Regions from separate parts of the Pseudomonas sp. PSE1(2024) genome, predicted to be linked through region 1. Evidence: riboswitches for the same ligand, from Rfam matches in the RefSeq annotation. Region 1 holds a riboswitch; the other holds the start of a gene.
What was found. A riboswitch is a leader RNA that binds a small molecule or an ion and turns the genes downstream of it on or off. The one in region 1 is predicted to bind cobalamin.

Region 1 (4,584 bases):
GGATCGCCACGCCGAGGATCTTCATCAGCCAGTGACGGCTGAACGCGATCAAGGACAGGCCGACAGCGGTGGAGGCCGCAGTGCCGATCCACCACATCTGCCGCGAGGCCAGATCCGCAGCGGCAGTGCCTGGCAATTCAGGTGGCAGACCCATGGTCGGGGCGAGCACGAAGGTCGCGTAACCGGCCAGACCCCAGAGCAGGCCTTGCGATGTTTTGGTCGGCGCACGCAGGGTGTACAGACCCGCCAGCATCAGGGCGAAACCCACGGCAACCACCAGATTGCCGCCAGTGGTGGAGACCACGCGCTGCCAGCCATCTTCCGGCTCCCAGGCTTCGGCATCGTGTGTATGGGCGGCGGTGCCGGCGGCGTGTTCGTGAACTTCGGCAACCGGTTCGGCTTTCTCGAAGGTTTCGGCCTGCAGAATCAGCGGCGAAACCCAGAAGCTTTGCAGCAACGTCAGGAGCAGGGCGGCCAGAAGGCCGGTGAAACCTGCGGTCTGCGCAATACGCTTGATCATGTCGTCAGGTCTCAGTGGCACGGGAACGCGGCGCTGTGGCGGGTATCGTGCGCGGCGTTGTGCACCGCTTCGATGTGCGAGAAACCGGCGAAATACACGAGGCACGCACCGAGGATCGACGCGCAGACGGCGGCGGTCAGGCGTTGGCTCAGGGTGGTGGTGCTGGATATCTTGTCCGAATTGCTGCCGGTGCTGCTGATGATCGACATGGCGCTTCCCTCTGGAGTGTCAGCGGGTGAATAGAGCGCATGAAAACCCCTGCGGTCGGGCACGCAGAGGTTCGAACAGCGCCCGCCCACCGCGGGTTTGTTATGTTCAGTGGCGATGTCGCGCACTGTGTGTTGCGGGCCGGTCTCCGGGCTCACGAGGGGTGGCTGTCTGCCGACCTGCAAGCGTCACCTTCCCATGCCTGTGGGCACAGTGGATCTGACGCTTCGCTCGCTTACCGTTGCGGGGGCAGCACCGGACTGACATGGCTTTAGAGTAAAGCACATGATTCACCGGTTTCCCGTTTCACCCTGTGAGGGGCACCCGTAACAAGTTGTGTAGGAGACCATGGGTTGGGGAATTTAGTCAATTTTGTGGGCAGATCCGTTGCTGCGGTTATGGCTGCTTAGGGTTCCGCCCTTACGGCGGGTCACTTTTGGCAAACGCCCCAAAAGTAACCAAAAGGTCTCTAACCCTGACGTACGGCCCCTCGCTGAGGCTCGGGGTTCCTTCGCTCCGGGATCGATCCGGGGGCATCGCCTACGGTTTGCTTCGCTGCACCTCCTCTCGATGCATGCGGCTGCGCCGCACGGTCGCTGCGCTCCCACCCCCGGATCAATCCCTCCACTCAGCCTGCCGACGGGCCCTGCGATCAAAAGCGGTACTCGAGCTAACGCTCATTGTGTTGAGTGGGGAGGAGCTTGGGTGTTCGGCTTTGGTTTTGTGGTGGGTTTACCCCTCACCCCAGCCCTCTCCCCGAGGAGAGGGAGCCGATTTGTGGTTTTTTCAAAACTTGAGTTCGACTCGGTACTTCACGTCGGCGTAGCTCTCCCAAACACCTCGTTCAGTTCCCTCTCCCTCCGGGAGAGGGCTAGGGTGAGGGGGGCTCTTGATCTGGCTTTTGCTCTGGCCCTGGCCCTGGCTTTTGATCTCAAGCCCCTTCGGCAGGCCGAGCGGAGGTGTCCATCAGGGGGTAGGCGCGTAGCGCCGTGCGGCGGAGCCGCATACATCGAGAGGAGGTGCAGCGAAGCAAACCGTAGGCGATGCCCCCTGGTGGACACCGTAGCGAGGGAACACTGAGCCTAAGCGAAGTGCCGTACGCCGGGGCAAAAGCCTTTTGGTTCCTTTTTGGCGTTTGAAAAAGGGACTCGCTGTAAGAGCGAAACCGCCAGCGGCAGCACCCGAAGCAACGGATATGCTCTCAATCCCAAACTCCACGAACCATTGACCCATCCCCACACCCTGCGTAGCCTTGCGCTTTCGAGGTTCTTCGGCCCACGCCGAAGCTAAGAAGGGAACGCGGTCCAAGCCGCGGCTGCCCCCGCAACTGTGAACGGTGCTGTTCGCTGCCACGCCACTGCCAACTCAATCCAGAGCCAGCGGGAAGGCGCAGCGAATACCGGGCCAAGGCCCGAACACCGTCAGCCAGGAGACCTGCCTCGTCACAGATTCTCACTTTCAACCGGGCGGGGTGATCCGGTGGCGAACTCTCCAGGCACGCACCCGCGTTGCCGGTCTCGTCCCGTATGCCCGCCACCTTGCCAAAGGGCATCCGATGAAAACACTGGCCAAACTCCCCGTCACCATCGTCACCGGCTTCCTCGGCTCGGGCAAAACTACCTTGCTGCGGCACATGCTCGACAACGCCCAGGGCCGCCGCATCGCGGTGATCGTCAACGAGTTTGGCGAGCTGGGCATCGACGGTGAAATCCTCAAGCAATGCACCATCGGCTGCACCGAAGAAGAAGCCACCGGCCGCGTCTACGAACTGGCCAACGGCTGCCTGTGCTGCACGGTTCAGGAAGAGTTCTTCCCGGTGATGCGTGAACTGGTGGCCCGTCGCGGCGACCTCGACCACATCCTGATCGAAACCTCGGGCTTGGCCCTGCCGAAGCCGCTGGTGCAAGCCTTCCAGTGGCCGGAAATCCGCAGCGCCTGCACCGTTGACGCGGTCATTACTGTGGTCGACAGCCCGGCCGTGGCTGCCGGCACCTTCGCCGCGTTCCCGGATCAGGTCGATGCCCAGCGCAAACTCGATCCGAACCTGGACCACGAATCGCCGCTGCACGAGCTGTTCGCCGACCAACTGGCCAGCGCCGACCTGGTGATCCTCAACAAGGCTGACCAGACCAGCCCTGAAGACCTCGCGCGCGTCCGTCTGGAAGTCGCCGAAGAACTGCCGCCAGCGGTGAAAATCATCGAAGCCAGCAACGGTCGTCTGCCGCTGGACGTGCTGATCGGCCTCGGTGCCGGTTCCGAAGAACACATCGACAGCCGCCACAGCCATCACGATCACCACCACGGTGAAGGCGATGACGATCACGACGACCACGATCACGACGCCTTCGACTCGATCTCCATCGAACTGCCGCAAGCTGACGAAAGCCTGCTGCTCGACGCGCTGACGCAACTGGTGGTTCAGCACGGCATCCTGCGGGTCAAAGGCTTCGCGGCGATCCCGAACAAGCCGATGCGTCTGCTGATTCAGGGCGTCGGTACGCGTTTCGACAAGCACTTCGACCGTCAGTGGGGCGCCGATGAGGTGCGCGTGACGCGTCTGGTGTTGATCGGTCAGGAGCTGGACGCAGCCCAGCTCGAAGCGCAACTGCGCGCCGCGCTCAGCGTTTAAGCCATGCACATGCTCAGGACCCAGCCCGGCGGTTTCGTGTCGGATGACAACATTGCCGACCTTGGACAAACCCCCGCCGAGCTGGTGATCCTGTGCAGCGGTGATTCCAGCCTCGCGCTGCTCGCCGAAGCGGCGCAGCAACTGCCCGAGGATTACCCGAGCGTGCGGCTGGCCAACCCGATGCAGGTGCAGAACCATGCGTCGGTCGACCTGTACGTCGATGAAGTGCTGCGTCACGCCAAGGTCATTCTGATTTCGCTGCACGGCGGCATCGCGTATTGGCGTTATGGCGTCGAGCGGCTGGTCGAGCTGTCCGAGCGTGGCGTGCAGGTGATTCTGGTGCCGGGCGATGACCGGCCCGACCCGGAACTCAGTGACTTGAGCACCGTGGGCGTCGAGGATCGCGACCGGCTCTGGCAGTTCTTACGTCAGGGTGGCATGGGCAATGCGCTGGACTTTTTCCGTTGCCTGGCCAATCGCTGGCTGGCGCGGGATTACGTGTGGGGCGAGCCGCACACGCTGCCGCGCACGGCGATTTACCACCCGAATAAAAGCACCGCCGCACTGAGTGACTGGCAAGCCGACTGGCTGCCCGGTCAACCGGTCGCGGCGGTGTTGTTTTATCGCTCGCATTTGCAAGCGGCGAACACGGCGTTTATCGACGTGTTCTGCCAACGGTTACAGGCTGCCGGACTCAATCCGCTGCCGATCGCCGTGGCCAGTTTGAAAGAGCCCGGCTGCCTGTCGGTGGTCGAGGACTGGCTGGATGAGGTCGAGGCCTCGGTGATTTTGAACACCACCGGTTTCGCCCAGTCCAGCCCGGAAGCGCCGCACCTGCGGCCGTTTCGTCGCAACATTCCAGTGATTCAGGCGATCTGCGCCCAGGACAATGAACCCGGCTGGCGCGAGAGCGAGCAGGGCCTCGGCCCGCGGGATCTGGCGATGCACATCGCCTTGCCGGAGCTCGACGGCCGGATCATCAGCCGGCCGATCAGCTTCAAGGATCTGGCCTGGCGCAGCGAGCGCAGTCAGTCCGATGTGGTGTGTTATCGGGCCCAACCCGAGCGCATGGATTTCGTCGCCGAACTGGCGCGGTGCTGGGTCGATCTGGCGCGGGTGCCGAACGCTGAAAAGCGCATCGCGTTGATCCTCGCCAACTACCCCACCCGGGACGGACGCATCGGCAACGGCGTCGGCCTCGACACGCCGGCTGCCGCGCTGAATATCC
Region 2 (4,584 bases), 1.7 Mb from region 1:
CGTACAGCTTGCTGCCGTCCTTGCTGGCGATAACGTTTTTGGTCCAGTGGTGGTTGAGCGTGCCGCCCGGCAGGTCGACGACCTTGATCGGCTGGCTCTTGATTTCGGTAGCGCCGGGCTCGTAATTAAAGCGCAGCAGGCGATCGGTATCGGCGACGTACAGATCATTGCCGACCAGAGTCATGCCGAACGGCGAGTTGAGGTTCTGCAGGAACACCGTCCGGGTTTCGGCCACGCCGTCATGATCGGCGTCGCGCAGCAGGGTAATGCGGTTCGGGCTGGGAACGCCGGCACCGGCACGGCCCATGACTTTCTTCATCACCCAGCCACGAATGCCCTTGCCGTCGTCGGGTTTGGGCGGGGCGTTGGTTTCCGCCACCAGCACGTCGCCATTGGGCAATACGTACAGCCAGCGCGGGTGATCGAGATTCTCGGCAAAGGCTGCCACCTGCGTGCCTGCCGCTGCCGTCGGTTTTGCGCCGGCCGGCCAGCCGATGGCCGGGGCGATGTTCACCGTCGGGATCAGGGTCTTGTTCGGTTCGGGCAATCGGGGAGACGGGCCGGTGCCGTCGGAGACTTGCAGGCTGGAGGATTCACCACAGGCGGCGAGCCCTCCGGCGAGCACGATGACGAAAACGAGCTGGGGCTTGCGCATTGCTGATCTTCCCTATGAATGCATTCTTAATCATAGAGAAGCGCACAAGCCCGATGGTTCAACCCTCAGCCGCGGGCTTCCTTGAACAGCACGGCAATGCCGGGGTGATAGTTGCCGGCCTCGCTGCGCAATTTGCGGTAGGCGTAGGGAAAGTACCAGGCGACGGCGCAGGTGTGTTCCTTTTGCAGGTCGTCGACCATGTCCTGCAACTCTTCCGGGCTGGCGCTGTGCTGGGCCTTTTGCGGGGCGACGAACAGGCAGCCGAGTTTCAGGTCGCTGGCGTAGCTGATGCGCTTGGCGTCGCTGGTGATATCCGCCAGGGCCTGCGTCAGATTCAGGCTGGTGACGCGCGGCCAGCGTTGGGTGGCCTGAATGAAGGCGCGATCTTCAGCGCCAGCCAGGAACAGGTCGGCGCGGGCATTGCGCTCGCCTTCCTCGTTCTGTTTGCGGGTGGCGGTGTCGCGCAGGGTGACCAGTTCGGCCATCCAGGCAGCGGCCGACAGCAGGCCGAGGTTGGCTTTTTCGTCGTGCCAGTAGGGCGTGTCGTTGTCGCCGCGCACGGCGTTGTAGCGGTCGATACAGTCAAACCAGCGTTCCAGCACCGGGCGCAGGAATTCCAGCCGCGGATTGCTGATGATCATGCCTTGCATGGTGCTCTCCCTTGTTATTGTGATGTGCTCTCTGCAGTCAAAAAGCATGGCTCTTTGATATCACTGCTGACAGTGTGGCACAAGATTGGCGTCAGTTAATTGATCGGCGGCAGTTATTCGCCGCACAAGCCCCTCTTCAATTGACGCTCCACCCCCAACCCTCTAACCTTCGCGGCTTGTTTCAGGTGCTCTGTGGCGCATGTCGACAGAGTGAAACAGGGAAGCCGGTGAGGCGGGTCTTCAAGCGATGAACCCTCACGATCCCGGCGCTGCCCCCGCAACGGTAAATGAGTAAAAGCTGCGTCTTATGCCACTGCGTAAAAGCGGGAAGGCGCGCAGCCAGGCGCAATCCGCTCATGAGCCCGGAGACCGGCCTGATCCATCCAGCGGCATCACGGTGGGCGATGCCAGGCTTGTTGCCGTCTATTCTTGTGCCTGCCCGCCGTTATCCAGCCTCAACGGAGAGCTCCCCCATGACTGATTCCCCCGAACGCGACGAGCGCCACCTGGCGCGCATGCAGCGCAAAAAAGCCGTGATCGACGAACGCATCGCCAATTCGCCAGACGAATGCGGCCTGGTGCTGGTGCTGACCGGCAACGGCAAAGGCAAAAGCAGCTCGGCATTCGGCATGCTTGCTCGCGCCATGGGCCACGGCATGCAGTGCGGCGTGGTGCAGTTCATCAAGGGCCGCAACAGCACCGGCGAAGAGCTGTTTTTCCGCCGTTTCCCCGAGCAAGTGCGTTTTCATGTGATGGGCGAGGGCTTCACCTGGGAAACCCAGGACCGCCAGCGCGACATCGCCGCCGCCGAGGCAGCGTGGGAAGTCTCCCGCGAACTGCTGCGCGATCCATCGATCGGTCTGGTGGTGCTCGATGAACTGAACATCGCGCTCAAGCACGGTTACCTCGATCTGGATCAGGTGCTCAGCGATCTGCAGGCCCGTCCGCCGATGCAGCACGTGATCGTCACCGGCCGCGCCGCCAAGCCGGAAATGATCGAGATGGGCGACACCGTCACCGAAATGGGCATGATCAAGCACGCCTTCCAGGCCGGCATCAAAGCGCAGAAAGGCGTCGAACTTTGAATCAACCACGTCACTGCCCGGCGGTACTTATCGCCGCGCCGGCCTCCGGTCAGGGCAAGACCACCGTCACCGCCGCGCTGGCCCGTCTGCATCGCAATCAGGGGCGCAAGGTTCGCGTATTCAAGTGCGGCCCGGACTTTCTCGACCCGATGATCCTCGAGCGCGCCAGCGGGGCGCCGGTCTATCAACTGGACATGTGGATGGTCGGCGAGCAGGAAAGTCGTCGCCTGTTGTGGGAAGCCGCCGCCGAAGCCGATCTGATCCTGATCGAAGGCGTGATGGGCTTGTTCGACGGCACGCCGTCTAGCGCCGACCTGGCCCGGCATTTCGGCGTGCCGGTGCTCGGCGTGATCGACGGCACGGCCATGGCCCAGACCTTCGGCGCACTGGCGCTAGGCCTGGCGCGCTATCAGCCTGATCTGCCGTTCGCCGGCGTGCTGGCCAACCGCGTCGGCACCGTGCGTCATGCACAATTGCTGGAAGGCAGCCTCACCGAAGGCCTGCGCTGGTACGGCGCGTTGTCCCGGGAAACCGGGATCGAACTGCCGAGCCGCCATCTCGGTCTGGTGCAGGCCAGCGAACTCAATGACCTCGACGTGCGCCTCGACGCCGCCGCCGAAGCGCTGGCCGGCACTTGCGAGGTAGCGCTGCCACCGGCTGTGGAATTCGCCGCGCCTGAAATCATTGAGACCGAAAAGCTGCTCGAAGGCGTGCGAATTGCCGTCGCCCGCGACGAAGCCTTCGCCTTTACCTACGGCGCCAGTCTAGATCTGTTGCGGGCGATGGGCGCCGAGTTGAGTTTCTTCTCGCCGATCCGCGATGCGCAATTGCCCGACGCCGACAGTCTGTACCTGCCCGGCGGCTATCCGGAATTGCACCACGTTGCCTTGTCGCAGAACGCCGACATGCTCAAAGCGATCCGCGCGCATCATGCCGCCGGCAAACCGCTGCTCGCCGAATGTGGCGGCATGCTTTATCTGCTCGACTCGCTGACCGATGTCGAAGGCACCCGCGCTGATTTGGTCGGCGTGTTGAGCGGCGACGCCGTGATGCAAAAACGCCTCGCCGCACTGGCGCTGCAAGAGGTCGACCTGCCGGAAGGCCTGTTGCGCGGCCACACCTATCACCATTCCCTGACCACCACCGAACTGACGCCGATTGCCCGTGGCCACAGCCCCAACGGCGGGCGCGGCGCGGAAGCGGTGTACCGGGAAGGGCGGATGACCGCCTCGTACGTTCACTTCTATTTCCCGTCGAATCCGTCGGCGATTGCCGCACTGTTGGTGCCATGACCGACAACGCCTTCACTGACGCCGAGCGCGAAGCGGTCTACCGCGCCATCGCCGAACGTCGCGACATGCGCCACTTCAGCGGTGGCGCGGTCGAGCCTGAACTGTTGCGCCGTTTGCTTGAAGCCGCGCACCAGGCGCCGAGTGTCGGCCTGATGCAGCCGTGGCGCTTCATCCGTATCAGCGACCGCGCGCTACGTGGTCAGATCCAGAACCTTGTTGAAGAAGAACGTGTGCGCACCGCCGAAGCCCTCGGCGAGCGCAGCGACGAGTTCATGAAGCTCAAGGTCGAGGGCATCAACGACTGCGCCGAAGTGTTGGTCGCAGCCTTGATGGACGATCGCGAGCGACACATTTTTGGTCGTCGCACGCTGCCGGAAATGGACATGGCGTCGTTGTCCTGCGCAATCCAGAATCTCTGGCTCGCGGCGCGTGCCGAAGGCCTGGGCATGGGCTGGGTGTCGCTGTTCGAGCCGCAGGCGCTGGCCGATCTGCTGAAACTGCCGGCCGGGGCCAAGCCGCTGGCGGTGCTTTGCCTGGGGGCGGTCAAGGAATTCTATCCGGCGCCGATGCTGGTACTCGAAGGGTGGGCGCAGGCGCGTCCGCTCAATGAGCTGCTGTATGAAAATTTTTGGGGAGTGAGTCAATGAGTGTGGCGTTGTTGAGTGTCGCCGCGGTTGCGCTGGATGCGCTGCTGGGTGAACCGAAACGCTGGCATCCGCTGGTGGCGTTCGGCAATTTCGCCGGGCGCATCGAGCAACGTTTCAATAGTGCTGGTCGTGGCTGGCGCAGCCATGGCGTCACGGCGTGGGTGATCGCGGTGCTGCCGCTGACCCTGCTGGCCACGGCGTTTTCCTGGGCGCCTTACGTGGGTTGGATCGTCGAGATTCTTGCGCTGTATTGCG

Region 2: another riboswitch for cobalamin. It lies ahead of cobO (cob(I)yrinic acid a,c-diamide adenosyltransferase); the one in region 1 lies ahead of cobW (cobalamin biosynthesis protein CobW).

What each region holds. Positions count from the first base shown of each region.
Region 1 is NZ_CP158967.1:3,522,993-3,527,576, reverse strand. It holds gene ABTV87_RS15860 (CbtA family protein) at 1-520, opposite strand, end outside; gene ABTV87_RS15855 (CbtB domain-containing protein) at 532-729, opposite strand; cobalamin riboswitch at 850-1,070, opposite strand; cobalamin riboswitch at 1,974-2,183, shown strand; gene cobW (cobalamin biosynthesis protein CobW) at 2,283-3,356, shown strand; gene cobN (cobaltochelatase subunit CobN) at 3,360-4,584, shown strand, end outside.
Region 2 is NZ_CP158967.1:1,841,893-1,846,476, forward strand. It holds gene ABTV87_RS08350 (PQQ-dependent sugar dehydrogenase) at 1-655, opposite strand, end outside; gene ABTV87_RS08355 (hypothetical protein) at 721-1,305, opposite strand; cobalamin riboswitch at 1,472-1,697, shown strand; gene cobO (cob(I)yrinic acid a,c-diamide adenosyltransferase) at 1,779-2,390, shown strand; gene ABTV87_RS08365 (cobyrinate a,c-diamide synthase) at 2,387-3,682, shown strand; gene bluB (5,6-dimethylbenzimidazole synthase) at 3,679-4,329, shown strand; gene cbiB (adenosylcobinamide-phosphate synthase CbiB) at 4,326-4,584, shown strand, end outside.